Regions from separate parts of the Erwinia sp. SLM-02 genome, predicted to be linked through region 2. Evidence: predicted binding sites of a transcription regulator. Region 2 holds the regulator's gene; each other region holds the start of a gene.

Region 1 (9,992 bases), on a different contig from region 2:
TGCCGTGCGGAACGAATAAAGGCTTCCACGACCGGCTGACGTTGTTCTCCTTCACGTACCGCGGCGTAAAGCCTGCTCCACAGACCTTCACCGAGCGTTTTGGTGACGATCAGGCCCTGATGTTCAAAACTCTCCACCACCCAGTGTGGCAGGGCAGCAATGCCCATCTGTGCGGAAACCATCTGAATTAACAGCAGGGTGTTATCCACGCTTTTCAGCGCCGGGCTGACGCCCGCGGGCTGCAGGAAATGGCGCCAGATATCAAGACGCTGGCGCTGTACCGGATAAATGAGCAGCACTTCACTGGCCAGATCTTCCGGCGAAATATGGTCCACGCTGGCCAGAGGGTGGTCAGGGGCCACCACCAGTCGTACCTCGAAATCAAACATGGGTGAATAGAAGAGGCCGCTGCGCGGCAGAATATCAGAGGTCAGCACGATATCCAGTTCGCCCTGCTGAAGAGCGGGCTGCGGGTCAAACGTCACGCCGGATTTAAAGTCCATCACCACCTGCGGCCAGCTCTTACGGAAATTATTCAGCGCCGGAGTCAGCCACTGAATACAGCTGTGGCATTCAATAGCGATTCTCAACGTGGTCTGGTGCGGCTCATGGCAGGCCTGCAGCGCCTGCTGAATTTGTGGCAGCACCTGCTCGGCCAGCTGCAGCAGAATATCCCCCTGTGGCGTAAAGCGCAGCGGCTGGCTTTTCCGCACAAACAAACGGAAGCCCAGCCGCTGTTCCAGATCGCTGAACTGATGGGATAACGCCGACTGCGTTTGATGAAGCTGGGCGGCCGCGGCGGCCAGCGAACCTGAGTTTCGCAGAGCCTGCAGCGTTCGCAGGTGTTTAAGTTCGATCATGAGAGTCCTTCACATCGACGGTGAACATATTGCGCTTGTGGATAATACAGTACCTGCGGATTATAGCGGTGTAAACATCTGGACGTCCAAATGATAACACCTAAATAAACAGGATACGAATCATGACTATTCAGAACCATACTTTAGGATTTCCCCGCATCGGGCTGCGTCGCGAACTGAAAAAGGCACAGGAAAGCTACTGGGCTGGCAACAGTACGCAGGAAGAACTGCTGGCCACCGGCCGCGAACTGCGCGCCCGCCACTGGCAGCAGCAGAAAGATGCCGGGGTGGATCTGCTGCCGGTGGGCGACTTCGCCTGGTACGATCACGTACTGACGACCAGCCTGTTACTGGGCAACGTCCCTGCTCGCCATCAGAATAAAGACGGCTCTGTAGATCTTGATACCCTGTTCCGGCTTGGCCGGGGCCGCGCGCCGACCGGGGAGCCCGCGGCTGCGGCGGAAATGACCAAATGGTTTAATACCAACTATCACTACATGGTGCCGGAGTTTGTAAAAGGGCAGCAGTTCAAACTGACCTGGACCCAGCTGCTGGATGAAGTGGATGAAGCGCTGGCCCTGGGGCATAAAATCAAACCCGTGCTGCTGGGCCCGGTAACTTATCTGTGGCTGGGGAAGGTGAAGGGTGAGCCGTTCGACCGCCTGACGCTACTGAACGATATTCTGCCGGTGTATCAGCAGGTTCTCGCCGAGCTGGCGAAGCGGGATATTGAGTGGGTGCAGATTGATGAGCCCGCACTGGCTCTGGAGCTGACCCCTGAATGGCTGGCGGCATTTAAACCGGCGTATGACGCGTTGCAGGGACACACCAGGCTGCTGTTAACGACCTATTTTGACAGCATCAGCCAGAACCTGAAGACGATTACCGCGCTGCCGGTTCAGGGGCTGCACGTGGATCTGGTTCATGGAAAAGATGATATCAACGTACTGAATGACACATTACCGGCTAACTGGCTGCTGTCAGTTGGGGTCATTAACGGGCGTAACGTCTGGCGTGCCGATCTCAGCACCTGGTTTGAGCGCCTGCAACCGCTGAGGGCTAAACGCAGGCAGCTGTGGATTGGGTCATCCTGTTCGCTCCTGCACAGCCCCATCGATTTGAGCGTGGAAACCCGTCTGGATGAAGAAGTAAAAAGCTGGTTCGCTTTTGCGCTGCAGAAATGTACTGAGCTTTCGCTGTTGAGCCGCGCCCTGAACAACAACGACGCTGCCTCACTGCAGGCCTGGAGCGCCCCCGTCCAGGCTCGCAAAACATCAACCCGTGTGCACAACGCTGCAGTGGGGCAACGCCTGGCAGCGATCGCCGCCAAAGACAGCCAGCGTCAGAATGGCTATCAGGTTCGTGCCGAAGCCCAGCGCCAACGTTTTCAGCTGCCGGTATGGCCAACCACCACCATTGGTTCTTTCCCGCAGACTACCGAAATCCGCAGTCTGCGTCTGGACTTCAAGCAGGGACGCCTGGACGGTTCCCGTTATCGTACCGGCATCGCCGAACACATTAAGCAGGCAATCGTGGAACAGGAGCGTCTGGGCCTTGATGTACTGGTCCATGGTGAAGCCGAACGTAACGACATGGTGGAATACTTTGGCGAAAACCTCGACGGTTTTATCTTCACGCAAAACGGCTGGGTGCAGAGCTACGGCTCACGCTGTGTGAAGCCGCCGATCGTTATTGGTGACGTCAGCCGTCCGCAGGCGATCACGGTGGAGTGGGCGAAGTATGCCCAGTCGCTGACCGACAAGCCGGTAAAAGGCATGCTCACCGGCCCGGTAACTATCCTCTGCTGGTCATTCCCGCGTGAAGATGTCTCACGTGAAACCATTGCTAAGCAGATTGCACTGGCGCTGCGTGATGAAGTGGCGGATCTGGAAAAAGCGGGTATCGGTATTATTCAGATTGATGAGCCGGCCCTGCGTGAAGGTCTGCCGCTGCATAAGTCAGACTGGGCTGCCTATCTGGAATGGGCGGTGGATGCGTTTCGCCTGAATGCTGCCGTGGCGCGGGATGACACGCAGATCCACACTCATATGTGCTACTGCGAGTTCAATGACATTATGGATTCTATTGCGGCACTGGATGCGGATGTCATCACTATCGAAACCTCACGTTCCGATATGGAGCTGCTGGAGTCCTTTGAAGAGTTCGAATACCCCAATGAGATCGGCCCGGGCGTTTACGACATCCACTCGCCGAACGTACCGAGCGTTGAGTGGATGGAAGCTCTGCTGCTGAAAGCCGCGCAGCGTATTCCCTCCGAACGTCTGTGGGTCAATCCGGACTGCGGCCTGAAAACCCGCGGCTGGAGTGAAACCCGGCAGGCGCTGGAAAACATGGTAAAAGCGGCGCAGAACCTGCGTAAGGCAAAAGCGTAATTATCCGTTTGGTGTCATGGTGTTGTGTGCTGATGATTGGGGCGCTGCGCGCCCCGTTTTCTTAGGCTTTTGCCGCCACGCCATGCTGGGCAAACCACGCCAGCATGCGCTGCCAGCCGTCGGTAGCCGACTCTGCGTGATAGCTGGGTCGATAGTCGGCGTTGAACGCGTGACCGGCATCCGGATAGACGATAATCTCGGCATGAGCATTGGCCGCACGCAGCGCCTGGCGCATCGTCTCAACCGTATCTAACGGGATCCCATCATCTTTCGCACCGTAAAGGCCTAATACCGGAGCGTTCAGATCGACCGCAATGTCCACCGGCTGTTTTTGCTGCTTCATGGTTTTTTCACCGACCAGCTTGCCATACCATGCCACGGCGGCTTTCAGCTGAGGGTTGTGCGCGGCATAAAGCCAGGTAATGCGTCCGCCCCAGCAAAAACCGGTAATGGCCATATTGCGCATATCGCCGTCATGACGTGAGGCCCAGTTCGCCACGTGGTCAAGATCGGCCAGAACCTGACTGTCCGGCACTTTACTTACCAGTTCCTTTAATAATGTAGGGATATCGTTATAGTCTGCGGCATCACCCTGGCGGAAGTAGAGCTCGGGCGCGACGGCCAGATAGCCTTCACGAGCCAGGCGGCGGCAAACATCGCGAATATGTTCATGAACGCCGAAGATCTCCTGCACCACCAGTACGACGGGTAACGGCCCTGCCACATTGCGCGGCCTGGCGTGAAACGCGGGCATATTCTCTCCCTGAGTGGGGATCGAGGTTTCACCAGAAAGAATCTCTGCATCATCGGTAATAATAGTGGTGGCCGCGACAGGCTGGACTGCAGGTGCGAAGCTGTTATTGCTCAGTTTTTGAGTCGTGTTATCTTCGGTTTTCATTGTCCTCTCCATGCATGAACTAAGGCGATGGGCTAACTATAGCCAGGAAACGCTGGCACCCTCGCAGGGTACGGGCTATCTCTTTATCATCAGATAAACCCGATCTGCGGGATGGGTTGTAGCAAAAAAAGGCAACAGAACAATTATGTGTGATTTCGATCGCATTTTTTATTTTGTTTGATGTAAGTTTCATTTGGATAAGCGATTTTTATCACATAAAAGTGCGCCGCATTTGCTTACAGTAGCACTCAGTTAACTATCCCCCGTTTTTCGTGACAGGAGTTTGAAATGGCACAATCTGACGTTTTCCACCTTGGCTTAACGAAAGCCGATCTTCAGGGTGCCACGCTGGCGATCGTACCCGGCGACCCTGAGCGCGTGAAAAAAATTGCGGCTCTGATGGATAACCCGATCCATCTGGCTTCACACCGCGAATTCACCACCTGGCGCGCAGAACTCTCCGGCAAGCCGGTTATCGTTTGTTCGACCGGAATTGGTGGCCCGTCCACTTCGATTGCCGTGGAAGAGCTGGCGCAGCTAGGCGTTCGCACCTTCCTGCGCGTGGGAACCACCGGCGCGATTCAGCCCAATATCAACGTGGGCGATGTGCTGGTGACTACCGCTTCCGTGCGTCTTGACGGTGCCAGCTTGCATTTCGCTCCGCTGGAATACCCGGCCGTCGCTGATTTTGCCTGCACCACCGCGCTGGTTGCCGCCGCAGAAGCTGCCGGAGCCACAACGCATATCGGCGTAACGGCCTCGTCCGACACTTTCTACCCGGGCCAGGAGCGTTACGATACCTATTCCGGGCGCGTTGTCAGCCGTTTCCAGGGATCGATGAAAGAGTGGCAGCAGATGGGCGTGCTGAACTATGAAATGGAGTCGGCTACCCTGCTGACCATGTGTGCCAGCCAGGGGCTGCGCGCCGGCATGGTTGCCGGTGTGATCGTCAATCGGACCCAGCAGGAAATTCCGGACGCGGAAACCATGAAGCGTACCGAAAGCGACGCGGTGAAAATCGTCGTTGAGGCCGCTCGCCGCCTTCTGTAACCGTTAAAGAGTTGGGCTGCGGTCTCTGCCGCAGCCATGAAATTCCTGCAACAACACTCCCGCTTTTGCGAGCCGTTATCCCGTTCGGGTTTAAATCGGCCTGCAGCATTGAACATCTCGCTTTTTATCTGGACATTCATACAGTGTGCCTCTATTTTTCCCCTTAATGCGTTGATCAAAGGGGAAGCAGGGTGGATGCAACAATCAGTTACGTCGCAGGCATTGGCCTGGCAGGTATGCTGGCAGGGTGGTTATTTGCCTGGTTTCTTGGCCAGCAGCGGTTTGCCAAACAGGAAACCGAGCGACGTTTGCTGATGCAGGCTGCCGAGCAGAGCCAGGCTGAACGCCAGCGCCTGCAGCAGCAGCTGGACGAACAGGCTGGGGCGCAAAGGAAAAACGAGCAGGAGCTGCGTCAGCTGCACGGCAGCCTTGCCGCCGCGCAGGAAAAACTGCATCAGTTCGATCACTGGCGGGGTGAAGCCGAGCAGCTTACACGCGAGCTGCGCACGCAGCTTGAGGTTAACAGCGCGCAGGAAGCGGAACTGCGGGAGGTCACCATCCGCCTTGAGGAAACGCGTATGGCGGCGGAAGAAAAGCAGCGGCTGCTGGTGAACAGCGAACAGCGGCTCAACTCGCAGTTTGAAAACCTCGCCAATCGCATCTTTGAAAATAGCGGACGCCGCGTGGATGAGCAGAATCGTCAGAGCCTGCATGGCCTGATTACCCCACTGCGCGAACAGCTGGAAGGGTTTCGCCGTCAGGTGCAGGAAGGTTTTGGCCAGGAAGCACGCGAGCGCCATACGCTCTCCCATGAGATACGCAATCTGCAGCAGCTGAATGCCCGCATGGCACAGGAAGCCCTAAACCTGACTAAGGCGCTGAAGGGTGACAATAAAACGCAGGGTAACTGGGGGGAGGTCGTACTCAGCCGCGTGCTGGAGGCTTCCGGGCTGCGTGAAGGGCATGAATACGAAACGCAGGTCAACATCCAGCTGGAGCAGAATGGTCGCATGCAGCCGGACGTCATTGTGCGTCTGCCCCAGGGCAAAGATGTGGTGATTGACGCCAAAATGACGCTGGTGGCCTACGAACGATACTTCAACAGTGAAGATGATCTGCAGCGTGAAGCCGCTATCAGCGAGCATATCGCGGCGATCCGCGGTCATCTTCGCTTACTTAGCCGAAAAGATTATCAACAATTGCCCGGTTTACGCTCGCTGGATTATGTGTTGATGTTTATTCCGATTGAACCCGCTTTCCTGCTGGCAATCGATCGCCAGCCGGAATTGATTAGTGAGGCGCTGAACCAGAATATCATGCTGGTCAGTCCGACCACGCTGCTGGTTGCGCTGAGGACGATTAACAATCTTTGGCGTTATGAACATCAGAGCCGCCATGCCCAGCGCATCGCCGATCGTGCCGGGCGACTGTATGACAAAATGCGGCTGTTTGTTGATGATATGTCCAGCATTGGGCAGAACCTCGATAAGGCCCAGGAAAGTTACCGCCAGGCGATGAAAAAGCTGTCAGAAGGGCGCGGCAATCTGATTGCGCAAACTGAAGGGTTCCGTCAGATGGGGGTGGAGGTGAAACGCCCGATTAACCCTCTTCTGGCCGAGCAGGCGGTTTCAGAGGGAGGCGATGAACACGCAGAGCTGGACGACAATCAGGAACCGCAGCCTGATACCGGGAAGCCCGGGATTTCCGCCACCGGCGGTTAGCGCCAAATCAATGAATCAGCGAGCGGCATGTGCCTGGCCTGCCTGACTCTGGTACACTTGGCAAATATTTGATTGTAGAGCAGGCAAAACAAATGGCAGATGAATCAAAGGACACTACCCACTTCGGTTACCGCACGGTTGCGAAAAGCGACAAAGCCGACATGGTTGCTGATGTTTTCCACTCCGTTGCGGCCAAATACGATCTGATGAATGACCTGATGTCATTCGGTATTCACCGCATCTGGAAGCGTTTTACCATTGACAGCAGCGGCGTGCGCCGCGGGCAGCGCGTGCTGGATTTAGCCGGTGGTACGGGCGATCTGACGGCGAAGTTCTCTCGTCTGGTTGGCGAAACTGGCGAAGTCGTGCTGGCGGATATCAACAGCTCAATGCTGAAGGTCGGCCGCGAAAAGCTGCGCAACAAAGGCATTATCGGTAATGTGAATTATGTTCAGGCCAACGCGGAAGCTCTGCCGTTCCCTGACAACTATTTTGACTGTATTACCATCGCTTTTGGCCTGCGTAACGTGACGGAAAAAGAGAAGGCGCTGGCTTCAATGTTTCGCGTCCTCAAGCCGGGCGGACGTCTGCTGATCCTCGAGTTTTCAAAGCCGGTGCTGGAACCCCTGAGCAAAGCTTACGATGCGTACTCCTTCCACATTCTGCCACGCATCGGTGAAATGGTGGCGAAAGATGCCGGAAGCTATCGTTATCTGGCAGAGTCCATCCGCATGCATCCGGACCAGGAAACGCTTAAGCAGATGATGATGGATGTTGGCTTTGAAAACACCACGTATCACAATCTCACGGGCGGCATCGTTGCCTTGCACCGCGGATTTAAGTTCTGATCGGGAAAGCGAATGACTTTAACGCCGTTGTTAACTGCCAGTCTGGAGACCGCGCTTAACCAGATTTTGTATCGCGATCGTGGCCTGAAAGCGGCGCGTCAACGCCTGAGTGGTAAGAGCCTGGCGATAGTGCTGGCTGAACTGAAGCAGCCAGTCACCTTTATCTTTAGCGATCGTCAGGTAGATGTCATCGGCGACTGGGCTGATAAGCCCGATTGTACGGTGAAAACGCGCCTGTCCACGCTGCCGAAGCTTCGCGATCGCCAACAGCTGACTGCGTTGATCCGCAGCGGAGAGTTGGAAGTCGAAGGCGATCTCCAACTGGTTCAGCAGTTTTCTGCACTCATGGACCTGGCGGAGCTCGATCCGGCAGAGTACCTCGCCCCGTGGATTGGCGATATCGCCGCACAGGGGATTTCGCAGTTTGCCCGCAGTGGTTTTCAAGCCGTTCGCCGCGATGTGCAGCGAAAACAAAGCTATCTGGCGCAAACGCTAACCGAAGAGTGGCGAGTTGCCCCGGGTAGACTGGAACTGGCATGGTTTTCTGAAGAAGTTGATGCGCTGTCGGCTTCTCTTGAAGCGCTGGAAGCACGCCTTAGCAAACGGGAGGCTAAATGAGTTTCGGAGAATTACGCCGCCTGTATCTGATTATTCGCGTGTTCCTCACCTATGGTTTGGATGAACTGATCCCCCAGATACGCATTACCCTGCCGCTACGGTTATGGCGAAAATGCCTGTTTTGGATCCCGAATCGTCACAAGAATTTGCCGCTGGGTGAACGTCTTCGTCTGGCGCTGGAGCAGCTTGGTCCGGTATGGATTAAGTTCGGACAGATGATGTCCACCCGGCGCGATCTGTTCCCCCGGCAGATTGCCGATCAGCTGGCGATGCTGCAGGATCGCGTTGCACCCTTTGACGGCGCTAAAGCGCTGAAACTGATCGAGCAATCGTTAGGTGCGCCAATTTCGAGTCAGTTTGATGATTTTGATATTACGCCACTGGCCTCCGCGTCTATTGCTCAGGTGCATACGGCAACGCTGAAAGAGAATGGGAAAGCCATTGTCATTAAGGTGATTCGGCCCGATATCCTGCCGGTGATTAAAGCGGATATGAAGCTGATTAACCGCATGGCGCGCTGGGTTCCCCGTCTGTTGCCCGATGGTCGCCGTTTACGTCCGCAGGAAGTGGTGGCTGACTATGAAAAAACGCTGCTTGATGAGTTAAATTTGCTGCGTGAAGCGGCCAACGCCATCCAGCTGCGCCGCAACTTTGATGGCAGCAATATGCTGTATATCCCTGAGATTTATTCGGATTACTGCAGTGAAACGATGCTGGTCATGGAGCGTATTTACGGCATTCCGATTTCAGATGTTGAATCGCTTGAGCAGCACGGCGTCAACATGAAGCTGCTGGCCGAACGTGGCGTTCAGGTGTTCTTTACCCAGGTATTCCGCGACAGCTTTTTCCATGCGGACATGCATCCGGGCAACATTTTTGTCAGCTATGAGCATCCTGAGGATCCCCAGTATATCGGCATCGACTGCGGTATCGTGGGGTCGCTTAACAAGGAAGATAAGCGTTATCTGGCGGAAAACTTTATCGCCTTCTTCAACCGTGACTACCGAAAAGTTGCAGAACTGCACGTGGATTCGGGCTGGGTTCCGCCTGATACCAATGTTGAAGATTTCGAGTTTGCTATCCGCACGGTCTGTGAGCCTATTTTTGAGAAACCTCTTGCGGAAATCTCATTTGGCCATGTGCTGATGAATCTGTTTAATACCGCACGCCGTTTCAATATGGAAGTGCAGCCTCAGCTGGTATTACTGCAGAAAACGCTGCTGTATGTTGAAGGCGTTGGCAGGCAGCTTTATCCACAGCTGGATCTGTGGAAAACGGCGAAACCGTTCCTGGAAGACTGGATTAAAGATCAAATCGGCATCCCTGCGATTGTGCGCGCGTTGAAAGAAAAAGCGCCATTCTGGGCAGAAAAACTGCCGGAGCTGCCGGAGCTGTTTTACGATAGTCTTCGCCAGCATAAGCATTTGCAGCACAGCGTCGACCGTCTGGTCAGTGAACTCAAGGATGAGAAGGCGAAACAGCATCAGTCGCGCTATTTGTTTGGCGTTGGTGCCACTCTGCTGCTGAGTGGTACTGCTATTCTGCTCTTCAGGCCTGACTGGGACCTGCTTTCAGCCGGATTGGTTGCGGGCGGCATCGTCGCC
Region 2 (9,992 bases):
CGTGCAGTTTCATCCGGAAAGCATCCTGAGCGAGCAGGGACACCAGCTGCTGGAAAATTTCCTGCGCTACTGAGTTAGTGTTTGCCTTTTTTTGATTTTTTATGCATATTTCATGACTATATTTTCACATTAAAGCAACGATTAAACGGCGAGGTGATTGATGGCAGCGGAAAAATTAGCGGTAACGCGGGCAACGTTCGATGAAGTGATTTTGCCTGTTTATGCACCAGCGCAGTTCGTTCCGGTCAAGGGCAAAGGGAGCCGTATCTGGGACCAGGAGGGGAAAGAGTACGTTGATTTCTCCGGCGGTATTGCCGTAACGGCGCTGGGCCACTGCCATCCGGCGCTGGTCGAGGCACTCAAAACTCAGGGTGAAACTCTCTGGCACACCAGCAACGTTTTCACCAATGAGCCGGCCCTGCGCCTGGCCAGCAAGCTGATTGCTGCCACCTTCGCCGAGCGCGTGTTTTTTGCAAACTCCGGTGCCGAAGCTAACGAAGCCGCATTCAAGCTGGCTCGCTATTATGCGACCCAGCGCCACAGCCCGTTCAAAAGCAAGATCATCGCCTTCCATAACGCCTTCCACGGCCGCACCCTGTTTACCGTTTCCGTGGGCGGGCAGCCTAAGTACTCCGACGGCTTCGGTCCCAAGCCTGCCGATATCGTCCATGTGCCCTTTAACGACCTGGCGGCGGTCAAAGCGGTTATCGACGATCACACCTGCGCCATCGTGGTGGAGCCGATTCAGGGTGAAGGCGGCGTGACGCCGGCCACCCAGGAATTTATGCAGGGGCTGCGTCAGCTGTGCGATGAACATAATGCACTGCTGGTGCTGGACGAAGTGCAGAGCGGCATGGGCCGCAGTGGCAAACTGTTTGCTTATGAACACTACGGCGTGAAGCCGGATATCGTCACCACGGCGAAAGCACTCGGCGGCGGTTTTCCGGTCAGTGCGATGCTGACCACCAATGAGATTGCCTCGGTCATGGCCCCTGGCGTTCACGGTACTACCTACGGCGGGAACCCGCTGGCCTGTGCGGTGGCGGAAGCCGCGCTGGATATTATCAATACGCCAGCGGTGCTGGAGGGCGTCGCGCAGCGCCGTCAGCTGTTTGTTGATGCCCTGCAGGCGCTGGATGCAAAACTGGATTTGTTCAGCGAAATCCGCGGGATGGGCCTGCTGATCGGTGCCGCGCTGAAGCCGCAGCACGCTGGAAAAGCGCGTGACATCCTGAATGCCGCGGCGGCCGAAGGCGTCATGGTGCTGGTGGCCGGTACTGACGTAATGCGCTTTGCGCCGTCGCTGGTCATCGACACTGCGGATATCGCCGAAGGGATGAAGCGCTTTGCAGCGGCGGTGGAAAAAGTTATCGGCTAGGACGTTTTGCGCAAACGGCGGGAAAGCCAGTGCCCCTGATGCGGTCGCTGGCTCCAGGCCAGTGACGAGATGGTGTGCATCGTACTGAGGTGGCCGAGAATACGTTTCACGTGCCGCTCCAGTATGGTGACCGGCCCCTGATGGAAATCCTCCGGCGCTTCCAGCACGTTGCTGTCGGAGCTGGGGCCGTCATATTCCAGGCGCTGCTGGCAGCGCTGCAGGGCGATTTCGCAGGATTGCAGATAGCGCTGTGCCAGCGATTCGGTCAGCATAGTGTGCTCCCGCGCCAGAATGGTCATCGCATTAATATGCTCGACGATAAACTGGCTGTGGGTCACCCACAGCTGCATATCCTTGAGGTAGCTGGCGTTAAAGTTAGGCTCCTGCATCGCCTGGTGCAGGGAATTAAACAGGGCGTTATGAGCCTGATTAACGCGCATGCGCTGCCACGCCAGCTTGACCGGATCCTGTTCCTGCCCCAGTAATAGCTGGAGTGCTTCCTGATAAGCACCCAGCGCATCGTGGGCATTCTGCCGCAGCAGTCCGCTCTGCCACTGTGGCCACAGCCAGATCATCCCACCGAAGGCAATCAGACAGCCAATCAGCGTATCCATCAGGCGCGGTACAAGCAGCTGCGCGCCGTTCAGCGACAGCAGCTGCAGTGTAAATACCGTGGTGATGGTAAAGCCGATGGTGGCCCAGCCGTAGAACTTACGGATAAACAGGTTACCAATCAGCGTCAGGGCCAGCATCACCAGCAGCATCACCGATTCCGGCGCGTGCAGGCGTAGCATCACGGCCGCAATGACCAACCCGGCCAGCGTGCCCATGGCACGGTGCTGGATCCGCACTCGCGTGGCTCCGTAGCCGTTCAGACTGACGAACATCACCGTCATCAGGATCCAGTAGGGTTTGGGCAGATTAAAAAACAGCGCCAGCGAGCTGGCAAAGGCCAGCATGATCCCGTAGCGCGACGCGCTGCGCAGGCCGGGTGATTTTAGCGACAGGTAGCTTTTCAGGGCCGGGATCAGCGGCAGGCGGCGCTGGCGATCCGCCATCAGATCGCGTCGATACAGCGGTCGCTGGGTGCGGAGCACGCGGGCGATACGGCTGAAGTGGTAATAACAGAAATTGCCCACCGGATTGTCTTTGTTCTGCCGGGATATTTTTTCCAGCGCCTGCAGCGGTTTGTCCATGGTGAAACGTTCAGGATAGCGATGATAGAGAATGTCATCGGCCAGCACCCGCAGCCTGGCGGCAATGGTCTGTGCGTTCCAGCGGATCACCGCCTCGGCGTGGCTTTGCTCCACCAGTTTCTGAACTTCTTCCGGCTGATGCAGGCTGACCGAAATATGCTCCTGCAGATCCAGCGCCACCTGAAATGCACGCGTCAGCCGCTGGTAGTGGTTATCCTGGCTGGCGGACAGCATATACATCTGCTGATAACAGGTATTAATCAGGTCAACCGCTTTTTGCTGGCGAGCCAGCAGCGGCGGAAGCGCGGTCTGCGGATCGGTCAGCCGGGTCAGCAGCGTATATTTTGCCTCGCAGTAGTCGGCCAGTTCGCGGTAGAGCAGGCTTAGCGTTTCCCGCATCGGCTGCTCTTTCCACAGCCGGAACCACAGCCAGTTGAACAGGCCGTACCAAATGGTGCCGAGAATATAGAGCAGCGGGGGCTGCCAGAGGGGGACTCTGCCGGCAAGGCTGAGGGTGAAAATGGCGGCAATTAACGAAGCGGGAAGCAGCCGACCGTGCAGCGGACTGATTTCCGCAGTGACGCCCAGCAACAGAGCCATCACCAGCATAATGATCGGCAACGGCACCCCTTTTTCGCCCGCATACAGGATCAGAAAGCTACAGAAGGCAAACAGGCTGCCACCAATAATCAGGCGTTTAAAAAAGCGTTTATGGGGGGTATCAAGACCGGCGTTGTTGCAGCAGGCGGGAACTAACGAGAAGAGTAAACCCTGTCTGAGATCGCCCAGCAGCCAGCCAATGGCTATCGGCAGGCACAGCACCAACGTTTGCCGCAGTGCATAGTTGACTTCAGGGTGATAAATGATTCTCCGCCACATGCCTAACACCACATAAAAAAGGGCGCGACCAGGCTGTCGCGCCCCAGAGTCAGAACCGCTTAGCGCGTACCGTAAACCACGATAGTTTTACCGTGCGCGGAAATCAGGTTTTGATCTTCCAGCATTTTCAAAATACGGCCCACGGTTTCACGAGAACAGCCCACGATCTGGCCGATCTCCTGACGGGTGATTTTGATCTGCATACCATCCGGGTGGGTCATGGCATCTGGCTGTTTGGCCAGATTCAGCAGCGTTTGTGCAATACGCCCCGTCACATCCAGGAAGGCGAGGTTACCGACCTTCTCAGAGGTGACCTGCAGACGGCGTGCCATCTGCGAAGAAAGACGCATCAGAATGTCAGGGTTAACCTGAATCAGCTGACGGAATTTTTTATAAGAGATTTCAGCTACTTCACAGGCACTTTTTGCGCGCACCCACGCGCTACGTTCCTGGCCTTCTTCGAAAAGACCCAGTTCGCCAATGAAGTCGCCCTGATTGAGGTAGGAAAGAATCATTTCTTTGCCTTCTTCATCCTTGATCAGCACCGCTACTGCGCCTTTGACGATGTAGTAGAGGGTTTCTGCCTTTTCACCCTGATGAATCAGGGTGCTTTTGGATGGATATTTGTGAATATGGCAATGTGACAGGAACCATTCGAGTGTTGGGTCTGTTTGCGGTTTGCCGAGAACCATTCGCTGTTATCCTCTATTGTAATCGTGCCTAAATATACCCTTTTTATCACTCAGGTTGCAGAAATGTTAACTGCTTTTTGAAATATTTCGGGTAAACAGGGACGGAATTCCCTGTCAGGCGCTTCCCATAGGAAAATCAAACGGGCCATACCATTAAGAGTCTGGCTCATCCTGTTGTCCCGTTTTCACCATGCATTGCAATGCCAGAATATTAATACAGCACCGTTTGTAGCACAGCTTGACCTGGCTGTCTCGTGTTGTCTCATGTTGTCTCGCTTCAGCAGGGTGCTAAAAGGCGGAGCGGCCTTTTCTGTTGCGGGTAAAGCGGTGTGCAGGCCTGCCGCGACCTCCCTGATTTGCCTCGTTGCCACGGGGATCACGGTCGATAAACAATCACGCTATGGCACGGTTCGTCACGGAGATGACGCTATTTTATGCTTCTATCACGGTATCCGCGCTACCGGTGTCATGCCGTTCCCTGCTGACGGTGAAGGTCGCCATCGGATGGAGTCATGCTGGAAGCGCCTCTCACCGTTAAAGGAGTAACTATGAAATCTCAAATCGCGTCACTGATTCAGGAAATCACCCCACGAGTGCTGCAATGGCGTCGGCATATTCATCAAAATGCCGAGCTCTCCTTTCATGAGCAAAAGACGGCGGATTATGTTGCCGGTGAGCTCCAGCAGTTTGGCGTATTAACGCTCACCCGCCCTACGCCAAACAGCGTGCTGGCGGAGTTAAAAGGGGCGCGCCCCGGCCCCTGTATCGCGCTGCGTGCCGATATGGATGCCTTGCCGATCCACGAGCTGAACCAGGAGCCTTTTACCTCGCGCAATGACGGGGTCATGCACGCCTGCGGTCATGATTCGCATACGGCCATGCTGATGGGCGCGGCCTGGGCGCTCTGCCAGCTGCAAAAACAGATTGCCGGGACGGTGAAGTTTATTTTTCAACATGCGGAGGAGGTTCCGCCGGGCGGGGCGCAGGAGCTGGTCTCTCTGGGCGTGCTTGACGGAGTTTCGATGATTTTTGGCCTGCACGTGATGCCGGCATTTCCAACCGGTACGGTGAGTTACACCGAAGGTGTTTTCAGCGCGGCCAGTGATAATTTCGATCTGATCCTGCAGGGGAAAGGCTCGCATGCCGCTCTGCCACATACGGCGTGCGATCCCGTGGTGTTAGGGGCCGGGGTAGTCCAGGAGCTGCAGCAAATCGTTTCACGCAGGCTGGATCCTAACGAGGGCGCCGTGCTCAGTATCGCCAGTTTTATGGCCGACGGGGGCTACAACGTTATTCCGGATACGGCGCATCTCAGAGGCACGCTGCGCACGCTGAGTGAAAAAACGCGTACTGAAATCCCAAAAATGATGGAACAGATGCTCGGTGGTATGACCGCGGCGGTCGGGGCGAGCTATAAGCTGGACTGGACGAAGGGTTATACGCTGGGCTTCAATCATCCGGATGCCTGCCGCTTTGCCGCAAAAAATGTGGTCGATACGCTGGGAGCCGATGCGTTGAAAATCATGCCGCATCCGATGTTTGGCTGTGAAGACTTTTCAGCCTACCAGCAGGTGATCCCCGGATGCTTCCTGTTTATTGGCTCCGGAAACGAACAGAAAGGAACCTGCTGGAGTTTGCATAATCCGCACTTCCGCCTGGATGAAGACGTACTGCCAATCGGCGTGAAGCTGCACATTGGCTTTATCCACCAGCAGCTGATGTCATAGCTGCTTATGTCACCGGATTAGCTGATTTTTTTGCCTTCGATCAGGCGTTTGACCAGGGGGCCCATAATCAGCTCCATCGCCAGGCCCATTTTCCCGCCTGGCACGACCAGGGTTTTAATATGGGAGATAAACGAGCCCTGAATCATGGTTAGCAGGTAGGGGAAATCGATATCTTCCAGCCCCTGGAAGTGGATCACCACAAAGCTTTCATCAAGCGACGGGATACCCCGCGCGGCAAAGGGGTTGGACGTGTCCACGGTCGGCACACGCTGGAAGTTCAGATGCGTTCGGGAGAACTGCGGCGTGATGTAATTAATGTAATCCTCCATCGAGCGCACCACGGAATCCATCACCGCTTCACGCGAGTGGCCGCGCTCGCTGGTGTCACGCACCAGCTTCTGGATCCACTCAAGGTTAACGATGGGCACTACGCCGACCAGCAGGTCGACGTTTTCCGCCACGTTGTTCTGTGGCGTCATCACGCCGCCGTGCAGCCCTTCATAAAACAACACGTCGGTCGGCTCAGGCAATGGCTGCCAGGGCGTGAAGGTTCCCGGCACCTGATTCCACGGCACCGCTTCATCGTAGGTATGCAGATATTTGCGTGACTGACCTTTTCCGGTACGGCCATACTCAATAAAGGTCTGCTCCAGTAGCCCGAAGTCATTTGCCTCCGGGCCGAAGTAGCTGATGTGCTTACCCATATCCCGCGACTTGCGGATGGCCATATCCATCTCCGGACGGGTGAACCGGTGGAAGCTGTCACCCTCGACCTCTGCCGCCCGCAGGTTAAGCTGCTGGAAAATTTTCCTGAAGGCGACGCTGGTGGTGGTGGTTCCTGCACCGCTGGAGCCGGTGACGGCGATAACCGGGTGTTTGGCTGACATGGTAAACAACTCCCTGAGATATGGTCGGACTGACGGATCATTCCTAACATGTTTACTGGTGAAAAGTCATCCTTGCTGCGTATCGGGCAGGAAAAATGCGATCAGCCGTTAAACTGACCGCGCGGCATGATATTGACGGTTTCATGCAGTTCCGACCAGACCAGCACGGCCTCACCGTTGGCCAGCTGGCGGTGAACATCTTTTACTTTCTGCGCCAGCGATCGCTCCTGCTCGCCGTAGTCGGTGCCCTCACGCAGAACGAAGGTTTCAATCAGGTTATCAAGGGTTTCAGGATCGAGTTCTTTCCAGGGAATAATCATCAGGGTTCCAGCCAGGTTGAAAGCCATTGCGGTATACGCTGTTCCAGCCACATTTTCGGCTGGCGGAGCGTACCGCCTACAAAACCAACGTGTCCGCCGTAGCGGGTCAGCTGATACTCAATATTCGGTGGCAGCGTGGCCGGATCCGGGATCACTTCGGCGGTCATAAAGGGATCGTCCAGCGCATGAATGATTAACAGCGGCTTGCTGACGCCGGGCAGCAGCGGCAGTCCGCTACAGCGCCGATAGTAGTCCGTCGCATCGGCGAAGCCGTGCGCTCTGGCGGTAATCGCATCATCGAAGGCGCGGAGCTTTTTCAGTGCCCGCAGCTGCGGCAGTTCGACGGGCAGCGTGCCAGGCCAGGCCATCAGTTTGCGTGCGGCATTTTGTTTCAGCAGATTAAGCAGGTAGCGCTGATAGACGCGGGAAAAGCCCTGTTCCAGCCGCTGGCTACAGGGTTCCAGCATCAGCGGGGCGGAAACGACCACGCCCGCGTCCAGCAGGCAGCGCTCTCCCTGCTGGCCCATCAGGCAGGCCAGCATATTGCCGCCAAGGGAGATGCCGACGGCGGCCGTGGGAACCTGGCCCCACTCATCACGCAGCCACTGCAGAAAATAGCTGGCGTCTCCGGTTTCTCCGGAGTGATAAATGCGATTCAGGCGGTTCGGCTCACCGCTGCAGCCGCGAAAATGCATCACCACGCCCAGCCAGCAGCGATCTTTCCACGCCTGGAGCAGGCCGTGTGCGTAGGGGCTGTTGAAGCTGCCTTCCAGTCCATGAAACAGGACCACCCGGGGTTTATGCCTTGCCTGCGCCGGGTCTTCGCTCCAGGCGAGGTCGACAAAATCGCTGTCCGGCAGCGTTAAGCGCTGCCAGTGAGGTTGCAAAGTAATGCGCCGGCGCACTAGCCGCGGCAGAATGGTTTGCAGGTGAGGATTACGCCCTCCCGGCAGGGGACGAAAAGATTTGTCATCCAGGTGACTGAAAATCATTGGGTCAGAGCTTGTAGGATCCATAACTCGCTGTTAGCTTCTTCGGGTTGTTTATTTCTTCAGGGGTGGGGAGCACCCGTTCTATGGAACTGAGCCTGTTTCTGTCTATGTTAGGTTTTCTCTGGGTCGCCGCTATAACGCCTGGCCCTAATAATATGTTACTCACCGCCTCCGGTGCCAACTTTGGTTTCTGGCGATCGCTGGCGCTGATGGTTGGCATAATGCTCGGCATGCAGATCATGCTGCTGATGGTCGCGTTTGGTATTGGCGGATTGATCCTTCTTTATCCCTCCCTGCATTTGCTGATGAAGATCGCCGGGAGTCTTTATCTGCTGTGGCTGGCGTGGAAAATCGGCACGGCGAAGTACGAGAAGCTGGAAACCGGTGACGGCCCGGCATCGCCAATGCCGTTCTGGCAGGGCGGCCTGCTGCAGCTGATTAACCCCAAGGCCTGGCTGATGGTGTTGGGTGCCGTAGCCAGCTTCAGCCTGGCCGGAGAAGCCTACTCTGGCTCGATCGTTGCCATCAGTATTGCGCTGGTGATAGTCAATCTGGCCTCAGGGGTGATCTGGCTGGGCTTCGGCACGCTGATCGGCCGCATCCTGCGCAGCCGCCGGGCATGGACGATTTTTAATGTGTTTATGGGCCTGCTGACCGCTGCCTGCGTGCTGCTGATCTGGCACTGATATCCGGGGCGTGTTCAGCACACGCCCTAAGGTTTAAAGCCATCGGTCTTTAACAGGCTGTTCAACACGCTGAGGTCGGTTTCAAACTCCAGCGTGTCATTCTCCAGCAGGCGAATATGCTGTTGGGCAAACGCCGAGTGCAGCGCCTGTAGCGCCTGTAAATATTGCTGTTCAATCTCGTCGGTCCTGCCGTGCAGGCTCAGCTGCTGTGACAGTGACAGGCCGCGCTTCACCACATTAGTAACCTGCGGCAGATAGCGCTGCAGAAAGGCCGTACCGGGCTGAACATCGGCAGGATCCTCCTGCATACACCCCAGAATGCGCTGCGCGTAGTCAATAACCCCGTCCAGCTCCTTTTGTAACAGCGCCGGCAGCGGAGACTGTTGCTGTAATCGGTAGATTTCCTGCCAGAAGAGGGTAAAGGGGCGCTGGGCATCGGTCAGATCGGCGTGCTCCTGGGCGGCGGACAACGCTTCGCTATCATCCCCGCAGGCCTGTTTTTCCGCCGCCGGCGCCGCTGTTTTTTTGGGCCCGAACCCGATGTCCGGATCTGCATCCTCGGCAATAGCGTTGCGCCGCCTGGCTCTGTCGACGAGCCACTTCTCGCGAACGGCAGTCAGCAGCGTTAACGCAACAAACAGGCCAAAAAACACCTCATGCGAGACGTGTTCGTAAATCATCACATAGGCGATACCTGAAACCAGTAGCAGCAGCAGGGGGGAAACAGCCGGGGTATTTTGACGGCTGGCGAGGGCGATAAAGTAGCCTGATGCGGCCATCCAGCAGGGCGTGGCGATCGGATCGCCAAAAAACAGCCACAGCATTCCGGCCGGCAGGCTCCAGCAGAAACAGCGGCGGCAGTAAACGAACAGATGTAGCAGAACGATCATGCTGGGCCAGACGAGAAACAGAAAGTCATTCTGGCCGTCGGAACCGGTCAGGGTGGCACGGGAGTGTTCTTCTGAGTGGCCCAACACCGTGCAAATGCTGATGAACAAGGCGACGAAAACGTACAGTACCAGCTGTACGGCGATCTTTGACCCGCGCGAGCGGTTGTAAAGGCCACTAAACCCGCCCTCAGCTTCGCCCTTCAGTTTACCGACGGCAGCCGCGCGTTGAGCTTCAGTGGCTTTCATTGGTTTCAACCCGTTCCTGCGGTGCCGCTTTCGCCTGAACAATCCCCGCGATGCGCTGCTTCATTTCCTGCTCCATATTGCCCAGCTCCTGTTCCACTT
Region 3 (9,992 bases), on a different contig from region 2:
GTTCTCCGGTGAGAAAATCAACCGCACTGAAGATCGCGCCGTGCTGCACGTTGCGCTGCGTAACCGCAGCAACACCCCTATCGTCGTGGACGGTAAGGATGTGATGCCGGAAGTGAATGCGGTGCTGGCGAAGATGAAAAGCTTCTCCGAGCGCATTATCGGCGGTGAGTGGAAAGGCTTTACCGGCAAAGCGATCACCGACGTGGTGAATATTGGTATCGGCGGTTCAGATCTGGGGCCGTTTATGGCGACCGAAGCGCTGCGCCCGTATAAAAATCATCTGAAAATGCACTTCGTCTCCAACGTTGACGGCACGCATATCGCCGAAACGCTGAAGGGCCTCAGCCCGGAAACCACCCTGTTCCTCGTGGCGTCTAAAACCTTCACGACACAGGAAACCATGACCAACGCCCACAGCGCGCGTGACTGGTTCCTGACCTCGGGTGAGCAGGGCGACGTGGCAAAACACTTTGCGGCCCTGTCGACCAACGGCAAAGCGGTAGCTGAGTTCGGTATTGATACCGACAACATGTTTGAGTTCTGGGACTGGGTTGGCGGCCGCTATTCACTGTGGTCGGCGATTGGCCTGTCAATTGTACTGTCCATTGGCTTCGATAACTTTGAGAAGATGCTGAGCGGTGCGCACGCCATGGACCGCCACTTCGCCGATACGCCGGTGGAGAAAAATCTGCCGGTGCTGCTGGCGCTGATCGGTATCTGGTACAACAACTTCTTCGGTGCTGAAACCGAAGCCATTTTGCCTTATGACCAGTACATGCACCGCTTCGCGGCTTACTTCCAGCAGGGCAACATGGAGTCCAACGGTAAGTACGTTGACCGCAGCGGCAAGCCGGTATCCTACCAGACCGGGCCGATTATCTGGGGCGAGCCGGGTACTAACGGCCAGCATGCCTTCTACCAGCTGATTCACCAGGGCACCAAGATTGTTCCGTGCGACTTTATCGCTCCGGCAATCTCGCATAACAAACTGGGCGATCATCACAGCAAACTGCTGTCTAACTTCTTCGCCCAGACCGAAGCGCTGGCGTTTGGCAAGTCACGCGACGTGGTGGAAAAAGAGTTTACCGATGCCGGTAAAGCCGCCAGCGACGTTGAGCACGTGGTTCCGTTCAAGGTGTTTGAAGGTAACCGCCCAACCAACTCCATCCTGCTGCGCGAAATCACCCCGTACAGCCTGGGTGCGCTGATTGCGCTGTACGAGCATAAAATCTTCACTCAGGGCGCTATCCTGAACATCTTCAGCTTCGATCAGTGGGGTGTTGAACTGGGTAAACAGCTGGCTAACCGCATTCTGCCAGAGCTGGAAGATGCGAAAGACGTTAACAGCCACGACAGCTCAACCAACGGCCTGATTAACCGTTATAAATCCTGGCGTTAATTTCTCGCCAGTAGAGCCAAACCCCCGACCGTTCGGGGGTTTTTTATTGCCTGCGATCGGTACGCTTTTTCCATCAGGCGGCTGCCGTTATCACCGAATTTCCCCCTCTGGCCAGCCCATTTACGCTCCGGTACCCTGAGGTTTTTCCTGAAATCAGCGAAAGTTCATCCTTCCCAGGTGAGATTAATCCTAAAAAACAGGAGTAAAAATGCAATACTTCGCTGAATTACATAAGAAAATAATCCCAATAACGCCATGATTTAAAACATTTTTGTTTCTCTTTTCCGCAATTGAAAATACGATATTGGAGGATGCGCTTGTTTTAACGGCATAATGCTGCTGTTTAAGGCAAATCAGTATTATGTTCTGTAAGCTTTTCTTTTCTGCGCTTTACTAAAATTAAAATTTCTTTTTATTAAAAATAAAAGTGTAAAAAACTATTTTTTCAATACCTGGAAGGGGCGCTGATTTCTGGGAGTTATTTCCCCATAATGAAGATGCCAGGAACCATCCAGGCCCTGGTGTCCATTCATACTGTGAAGGGAAAGTGTAATGAAAAAAGTCTTATGTGCTACTGCAGCCATACTGTACTTAGCAAGCTCAGCTGCTTTCGCCGCACCTGGCGATGTTGCTGGCTCTTCTGCTTCTACTGACGGCACTGCCGCGGGTACTGAAGCAGCAGCACTGTCTGCGGGCGCGTCAACTGCCATCGGTATCGGTGCGGTTGCGGCGTTTGCAGGTGTTGCGCTGGCTACGTCAGGCGGCGGCGATGGTTCCAACACCGGAACCACGACCACCACGACCACCAGCACCACCCGCTAAGTACCAACATTAAACATAACCACACGAAAGTGTGGTTATTTTCAGATTGCATTCTTTAGCTCAGGGATCCCACTGGTGCGAAACCTACCATTGCTGCTGCTTTGCCTGTTACTTCAGGCCTGTACACAAACCCAAAAGGGCTTGAGTGAAACCGTTAAGCTGGCCGTTCTTGGCCAGGACGACATTGAGTTAACCAACCAACAGATCGCCAACATTCCCTACGCCAGCATGTATCTGCGCCTTGACGGCGGTCAGCAGATCTTCGTGGTGATGGGCTTTAACGAGGATGGTCAGCAGAAATGGATCACCCAGGATCGCGCAACGGTAGTGACGCAATCCGGTCGTCTGGTGAAAACCCTCGGCCTGGCGGATAACCTCAATGAGGTGACCAATCTGCAACAGGATCCGCTGCGCGATGCGCTGCGTCTGACGGACGGGTCGAGCTGGACACGCGTGCTGAGCTGGACGGAAAAAGGCCAGCTGCGCACCGGGACTGCGGTTTCTCACTTCACCCGTCAGGAAGATGCCGTGCTGCAGCTGGGCGGCCGGCAGGTTGCCTGCCGCGTCTGGCAGGAAGAGGTGGAGCTGAAGGAGAGTGGTAAAACCTGGCGTAATACCTTCTGGGTTGATACCTCCAGCGGACAGGTGCGTCAGGCCGTACAAATGTTGGGAGCGGACTACTTCCCTGTGGCAACCACTATTCTGAAGCCTGCGAAATCATGAAAAAAATCACAACTCTTCTCGCAGGGATAGTGGCATCGCTGTCGCTGCAGGCACTGGCGGATAGCCAGGTTACGGTATTTTATCCGGGGCAGTCGCAGACTGCCGTCGTCAGCCATGCAGAAAATCTGGCCCAGCTGGTATCCAGCCCGGCGCTGCAGGGAAAAACCTGGTGGCCCGGTACGGTGATCGGTGAAAAACTGGCCACGGCGGTGGCGATTCGCCAGCAGCAGGACGTGGTCGCCCGTCTACAGGTGTGGCGCGATAACCTGCGCAGCGATAACGATCTCGCCGAAGCGGCAGTCGTTGAAAATGTTCGCCAGCAGATTGCTTCGCTGAAGGTCACCGGTCGCCAGATGGTCAACCTTGATCCTGACTGGGTGCGCACCCGACCGCAGGGAAATCGCCGCCTGGCAGGGGAATACAGCGTCTATACCGTGGCTAAACCGACCTCGGTCAGACTGGCCGGCGCCGTTGATGGCGCAGGCACCACGCCGTGGGTTGCCGGACGCCCGGTGGCGGATTACCTCGAGTCACGCGCGCATCAGAGCGGCGCAGAGCGCAATGTGGCACTGGTGATCTCCCCTGCGGGCGAGGTGACCGAGGTTCCGGTGGCCTACTGGAACCGCCGCCACGTCGAGCTGGAGGCGGGCAGCACGCTCTTTATTGGCTTCTCATCCTGGGCGCTGCCGAGCGACCTTGCCGACCTTAACCAGCAGATCGTTTCTGTTTTGACGCACCGGATCCCTGACTGATGAAAAAACGTTATCTTCTCAGCCTGCTTTCATTTTCCGTGGCCTGTGCCTGCCAGGTTCAGGCGGCTTCCTATCCCGAGCCGATTGGACCCTCACAGTCCGATTTTGGCGGTATTGGCCTGCTGCAGGTGCCGACGGCGCGTATGGCCAAAGAGGGCGAGTTCAGCCTGAACTACCGCTATAACGACCAGTACCGCTTTTACTCCACCTCGCTGCAGCTGTTCCCGTGGCTGGAAGCGGCTATCCGCTATACCGACGTGCGTACCCGTAAATACAGTTCGGTTGAAGACTTCAGCGGCAGCCAAACCTATAAAGATAAAGCCTTCGATCTGAAGCTACGCCTGTGGGAAGAGGGCTTCTGGCTGCCGGAAGTCTCGGTGGGTAAACGCGATATCGGCGGTACCGGGCTGTTCGACAGCGAATACGTGGTCGGCACCAAGGCCTGGGGGCCGTTTGACTTCACCCTCGGCGTCGGCTGGGGCTACCTCGGCAACAGCGGCAACGTCACCAATCCGTTCTGTACAGCCAGCGACAAGTACTGTTACCGCTCTGAAGGTAACCGTACGGCGGGCTCGTTAAGCCTGGGCGATTCCTTTAAGGGCCCGATGGCGGTCTTCGGCGGGATTGAGTACCAGACCCCGTGGCAGCCGCTGCGCCTGAAAATGGAGTATGAAGGTAACGACTACCAGGGCGACTTTGCCGGCAAGCTGGATCAGAAAAGTAAGGTTAACGTCGGCGCCATCTACCGAATTACCGACTGGGCGGACGTCAACGTCAGCTACGAGCGCGGCAATACCTTTATGGCCGGCTTTACCCTGCGTACCAACTTTAACGAGCTGACCCAGCCGCACCTCGATACGCCGAAACCGGCCTATGAGCCGCAGCCGCAGGGCCGCTTCCTGGACTCCACGGTAACCGCCAGCCAGCTGACCGACCTGAAATACAATGCCGGCTTTGAAGCGCCGCATATTCAGCTGAAAGGGGACACCCTGTACGCCAGCGGCGAGCAGACCAAATACCGTGAGAACCAGGAAGCCATCGAGCGCGCCAACGTGATTCTGGCCAACCATCTGCCGTCAGGGGTGAAAACGATTGAGCTGACTCAACAGCGTCATCATATGCCGCAGGTGACCACCAAAACCGACGTGGCCAGCCTGCAGCGCCAGCTGGAAGGCTACCCGCTGGGGCGTGAAGAGACGCTGCAGCAGCAGCGGATCAATCCGGTTACGCCGGAACGTACCGAGCAGGGCTACTTTATCGACGGCCGTCGTTTCGACTACAGCCTGTCGCCGGTGCTTAACCAGTCGTTCGGTGGCCCGGAAAGCTTCTATATGTACCAGATCGGGGTTTCTGCCGGTGCTAATCTGTGGCTGACGGATCACCTGTTGCTCGACGGTAGCCTGTTCTTTAACGTGGCGAATAACTACGACAGATTCAATTACACGCGGTCTGGTGGAAATTCACCTCTGCCTCGCGTGCGTACCCAGATTCGTCAGTACGTTGAAAACGACGTTTACGTCAACAACCTGCAGGCTAACTACATGCACTACCTGGGCGGTGATTTCTACGGCCAGGTGTACGGTGGTTATCTGGAAACCATGTACGGCGGTGCCGGCGGTGAGCTGCTGTATCGTCCGCTGGATTCCAGCTGGGCAGTGGGGCTGGACGCCAACTACGTTAAACAGCGTGACTGGGACAACATGATGAAGTTCACCGACTATCATGCGAAAGTCGGCAACCTCACCGTCTACTGGCAGCCAACGTTTATGGATCAGGTGCTGGTGAAGGCCAGCGTCGGCCAGTACCTCGCCGAGGATAAAGGCGTAACGCTGGATGTTTCCAAGCAGTTCGACAGCGGTATCAGAGCGGGCGTTTATGCAACGAAAACGAACGTCTCCTCAGAAGACTACGGCGAAGGTGACTTCACCAAGGGCTTCTATGTCTCGGTGCCGATGGATCTGTTCAGCATCCGTCCAACCCGCAGCCGCGCGAACATCAACTGGACACCGTTGACGCGTGACGGCGGTCAGCAGCTGGGACGTAAGTACGAGCTGTATGATATGACCACCGACCGCGATCGCAATTTCCACTAAATGCACACGCGATAGAAAAAGGGCCGCTTAGCGGCCCTTTTTCTTTTTCAGGGCTAAATCCAGAATCCCCCATCTTGTGATCTGCGTCACACTAAAGCATATTGTTAAAACGTCGGGCAGCCCGACAGATAACAACTATTCAGAGGTGTGAACATGACTCCCCCCGTCCGTAATACTCCGGCCACCCGTCTGGCCTTTGCCCTGCAGATGGTGCTGAACGCCGGCCTGATTGCGCTGGCCGTTATCCTCGTTATCTTCCTCGGCAAGGAGACGATTCATCTGGCGAACGTACTGCTGAACACCGGGGAACAGACGTCTTCGTATCTGCTGATTGAAGGCATCGTCATCTATTTTCTTTATTTCGAGTTTATCGCGCTGATCGTCAAGTATTTCCAGTCGGGCTACCACTTCCCGCTGCGCTACTTTGTCTATATCGGCATCACCGCGATTATCCGTCTGATCATCGTTGACCATAAAAACCCGTTTGATACCCTGGCCTACTGCCTGGCTATTCTAATCCTGGTGGTCACGCTGTGGCTGGCGAACAGCAATCGCCTGAAGCGCGAATAAAAAAACAGGCGGCCATTGGGCCGCCTGAAACACAGGATGTAACGAAGCAAGAACAGCAGCAGTGGCAAATAAATCGGACTAGCCCTTCACGCCCCCGGCGGTTAAGCCGTTAACCAGCCAGCGTTGAGCGATAATAAACACCAGGGTAATCGGCAGCGCCGACAGCACGGCGGCCGCGGCAAAATCACCCCATAAATAGTTCTGCGGATTGAGATACTGCTGCATTCCCACCGCCAGCGTGTAGCTGTTCACGTCGCGCAGCAGCAGCGACGCCACCGGTACTTCGGTAACGGCCGCAATAAACGACAGAATAAACACCACCGCCAGAATCGGCACCGACAGCGGCAGCAGGATCAAACGGAACGCCTGCCACGGCGTGGCGCCGTCCAGCGCGGCAGCCTCTTCCAGCGAGCCGTCAATCGTTTCGAAATAACCCTTAATCGTCCACACGTGCAGCGCAATCCCACCGAGGTAGGCGAAGATCAGACCCGCGTGGGTATTCAGCCCGATAAACGGCAGATACTGTCCCAGCCTGTCGAACAGCGCATAGAGCGCCACCAGCGACAGCACCGCCGGGAACATCTGGAAAATCAGCATCCCCTTCAGCAGGCTGGACTTGCCGCGAAAGCGCATGCGGGCAAAGGCATAGGCGCAGGTGGTGGAGAGGGCGACGATGCCGACCGCGCTGATGGCCGCCACCTTGATCGAGTTCCACAGCCACAGCAGCACCGGAAACGGCGGCGGGGTTACGCTGCCGTTTTCATGCACCACCGGGATACCCAGCGCCAGCTTCCAGTGGTCCCAGGAAATATGCTCCGGCAGCAGCGAGCCGATGGCGTAGTTGCCCGGGCGCAGCGAGATGGCCAGCACCATCAGCAGCGGATACATAATGACGGCCACAAAGCTCAGCAGCAGCAGATGGCTGAACAGCAGGCGCAGTTTCTGCGATTTCGGTTGTACGATAGCCATGTTTACCTCAGTCGACTTTGATGCGGGTGGCTTTCAGGTTCAGCACCGCCAGGCCGCCTACCAAAAGGAATATCAGCGTGGCAATGGCCGCCGCCAGGCCGAAGTCCTGCCCGCCGCCGCCCTCAAAGGCGATGCGCCAGGTATAGCTGACCAGCAGGTCGGTATAGCCCGCCGGCGTGGTGGTGCCAAGGCGATCGGGTCCACCGTTGGTCAGCAGCTGGATCAGGACGAAGTTATTAAAGTTAAAGGCGAAGCTGGCGATCATCAGCGGTGCCAGCGGCTTCAGCAGCAGCGGCAGCGTGATGCGGAAGAAATTCTGTACCGTGGTGGCACCGTCCAGCGCCGAGGCCTCATACAGATCGTCCGGTATCGCCTTCAGCAGCCCCATGCACAAAATCATCATGTAGGGATAGCCGAGCCAGGTATTGACCACCACCAGCATGCTGCGTGCCAGCGTCGGGTCGCTGAACCAGGCGGGCTTCAGGCCAAACAGGGCGTTAAGCATGATGTTGATTTCGCCGAAGCTCTGGTTAAACAGCCCCTTGAAAATCAGGATAGAGATAAAGGCCGGCACCGCGTAAGGCAGGATCAGCAGCAGACGGTAAACCGCACGCCCTTTCAACGCCTCCCACTGCATCAGACAGGCCAGCACCATCCCCACCGCCGTGGTCAGGATCACCGTCAGCAGCGCGAACACCACCGTCCAGATAAAGATGCCGATAAAGGGTTTCTGAATACCGTCGTCGGTCATCACCCGCAGGAAGTTTTTCCAGCCGATGCTCACCGTATAGCCGGGGCTGAGCCGATCGCCGCTCCACTGCTGGCTGGCATCCTTCGCCTGATAGAAACCAATCTCATCGTTCGGCCAGTAAACCGTGCCGGTTTGCTGATTGGCCAGGCTGCCGTCCGCCGCCAGCTTATACAGCGGCTGCGTCCCGGAGAACTGGCGCAGCGAGCTCATCCGCACGCTGCTGCCGTCGGGCAGGGTGGCGGTAATCAGCCCCAGCGCCTGACGGTTTTGGGTCACCACGCGCAGCATCGCGCGCTCGCCCTGCGGGGTTTCCGCGCTCTCTTTCAGCGTCAGGGTCTGTGGCGTTTTATCGTCGAAGCTGAACGGCTCGGAGAGATAGCCGGGCTTGCCGTCGGCGGTCAGCTGCAGGACCCACTGACTGCCCTGCGGCCACAGATTGAAGTTATAGCGCTCTCCAGCCTGATACTGGCGGTCCAGCAGCACCGTCTGCGCCCGTTCAAAGGTCAGCTGGTTGGTACTGCTGTAATTGGTAAAAGAAATGGCGATGGTCGCCGCCAGCGGGAAGAGGACAAACAGCGCCATGCCCGCCAGTCCCGGGTACACATAACGCCAGGCGCTGGCCCGACGCTGAGCAAAAATCACCAGCCCAACGCTGAGTACAATCAGCGTCAGCGCGGCGAACAACACTTCACCCTGCGCATACATCAGCACCACGAGGTAGCCGGTAAACAGCGCAAACAGGGTAACGATCAGCCACTTCAGGCCATGCTTACCGGCAACGTTCGCCATAGAAATTCCTTACAGCAGCGACGGGCGTTTCCGCCCGCCTGGCAGACAACGGGGATTATTTAGTGATACGTGCCTGGGCGTCTTTCAGCGCGGCATCGACCGTCTGGCGGCCGTTGATCGCGTTCAGCACCGCGGTGCGTTCCGCATACCAGAAGGCGCTCATCTGCGGCACGTTTGGCATCACTTCACCCTTCTGCGAGTTCTCCATGGTGGCGGCAATCTTCGGATCCTTCGCCAGCTTCTCCTGCATCGACTTCAGCGCCACCGCACCCAGCGGCTTATCGGCATTGACCTTCGCCAGGCCGTCATCGGTCAGCAGGTAGTTTTCCAGGAACTCTTTCGCCAGCTCCTTATTCGGGCTGGCGGCATTAATGCCCGCGCTCAGCACGCCCACGAACGGTTTCGACGGCTGGCCTTTGAAGGTTGGCAGCAGGGTCACGCCGTAGTTAATCTTCGCACTCTCGATATTGCCCCACGCCCACGGGCCGTTGATGGTCATTGCGGTTTCGCCCTTGTTAAAGGCCGCTTCGGCAATGGCAAAGTCGGTATCGGCATTCAGATGCTTGTTCTTAATCAGATCGACGAGGAACTGTAATCCTTCCTGCGAACCTTTATTGGCCACGCCAACATCCTTCAGGTCATAGCTGCCGTCGGCGAGTTTTTTAAAGGCATAGCCGCCGTTGGCGGCGGTGAGCGGCCAGGTGAAGTAGGGTTCCTGAAGGTTAAACATGATGGCGCTTTTGCCTTTGGCCTTCAGCTTTTTATCCAGCGCCGGGATCTCTTCCCAGGTTTTTGGCGGCTCGGGCAGCAGGTCTTTGTTATAAATCAGCGACAGCGCTTCGGCGGCGATCGGATAGCCGATCAGCTTGCCGTTGTAGCGCACCGCGTCCCAGGTGAAGGGATAGAGCTTGTCCTGGAAGGCTTTATCCGGGGACACTTCGGCCAGCAGGCCGGACTGGGCATAGCCGCCGAAGCGATCGTGCGCCCAGAAAATAATATCCGGGCCGTCACCGGTTGCGGCGACCTGCGGGTACTTCTCTTCCAGTTTATCCGGATGCTCTACCGACACTTTGATGCCGGTATCCTGCTCAAACTTTTTACCGACTTCCGCCAGGCCGTTATAG

What was found. Region 2 encodes CRP, which controls carbon source genes, mostly activating them, when cyclic AMP is high. Its sites were predicted from a motif close to ATGTGANNNNNNTCACAT; they were not measured.
Region 1: a site for CRP is predicted at 4,351-4,368, ahead of udp (uridine phosphorylase). Genes of this name have one in related genera too.
Region 3: a site for CRP is predicted at 5,864-5,881, ahead of psiE (phosphate-starvation-inducible protein PsiE). Genes of this name have one in related genera too.

What each region holds. Positions count from the first base shown of each region.
Region 1 covers NZ_JAQISN010000007.1:60,271-70,262, forward strand. Annotated here, with positions in the region: gene metR (HTH-type transcriptional regulator MetR) at 1-860, opposite strand, end outside; gene metE (5-methyltetrahydropteroyltriglutamate--homocysteine S-methyltransferase) at 983-3,253, shown strand; gene PGH32_RS23995 (dienelactone hydrolase family protein) at 3,315-4,151, opposite strand; gene udp (uridine phosphorylase) at 4,440-5,201, shown strand; gene rmuC (DNA recombination protein RmuC) at 5,393-6,922, shown strand; gene ubiE (bifunctional demethylmenaquinone methyltransferase/2-methoxy-6-polyprenyl-1,4-benzoquinol methylase UbiE) at 7,015-7,770, shown strand; gene ubiJ (ubiquinone biosynthesis protein UbiJ) at 7,783-8,388, shown strand; gene ubiB (ubiquinone biosynthesis regulatory protein kinase UbiB) at 8,385-9,992, shown strand, end outside.
Region 2 covers NZ_JAQISN010000004.1:408,199-418,190, forward strand. Annotated here, with positions in the region: gene PGH32_RS21030 (aminodeoxychorismate synthase component II) at 1-73, shown strand, start outside; gene argD (bifunctional acetylornithine/succinyldiaminopimelate transaminase) at 161-1,378, shown strand; gene PGH32_RS21040 (YccS/YhfK family putative transporter) at 1,375-3,453, opposite strand; gene crp (cAMP-activated global transcriptional regulator CRP) at 3,513-4,145, opposite strand; gene PGH32_RS21050 (amidohydrolase) at 4,694-5,872, shown strand; gene PGH32_RS21055 (phosphoribulokinase) at 5,890-6,759, opposite strand; gene PGH32_RS21060 (YheU family protein) at 6,861-7,079, opposite strand; gene PGH32_RS21065 (hydrolase) at 7,079-8,095, opposite strand; gene PGH32_RS21070 (LysE family translocator) at 8,155-8,757, shown strand; gene PGH32_RS21075 (5-bromo-4-chloroindolyl phosphate hydrolysis family protein) at 8,784-9,893, opposite strand; gene PGH32_RS21080 (toxic anion resistance protein) at 9,880-9,992, opposite strand, start outside.
Region 3 covers NZ_JAQISN010000002.1:760,828-770,819, reverse strand. Annotated here, with positions in the region: gene pgi (glucose-6-phosphate isomerase) at 1-1,399, shown strand, start outside; gene yjbE (exopolysaccharide production protein YjbE) at 1,952-2,221, shown strand; gene PGH32_RS16675 (YjbF family lipoprotein) at 2,297-2,944, shown strand; gene PGH32_RS16670 (capsule biosynthesis GfcC D2 domain-containing protein) at 2,941-3,696, shown strand; gene PGH32_RS16665 (YjbH domain-containing protein) at 3,696-5,789, shown strand; gene psiE (phosphate-starvation-inducible protein PsiE) at 5,943-6,359, shown strand; gene malG (maltose ABC transporter permease MalG) at 6,438-7,328, opposite strand; gene malF (maltose ABC transporter permease MalF) at 7,336-8,868, opposite strand; gene malE (maltose/maltodextrin ABC transporter substrate-binding protein MalE) at 8,924-9,992, opposite strand, start outside.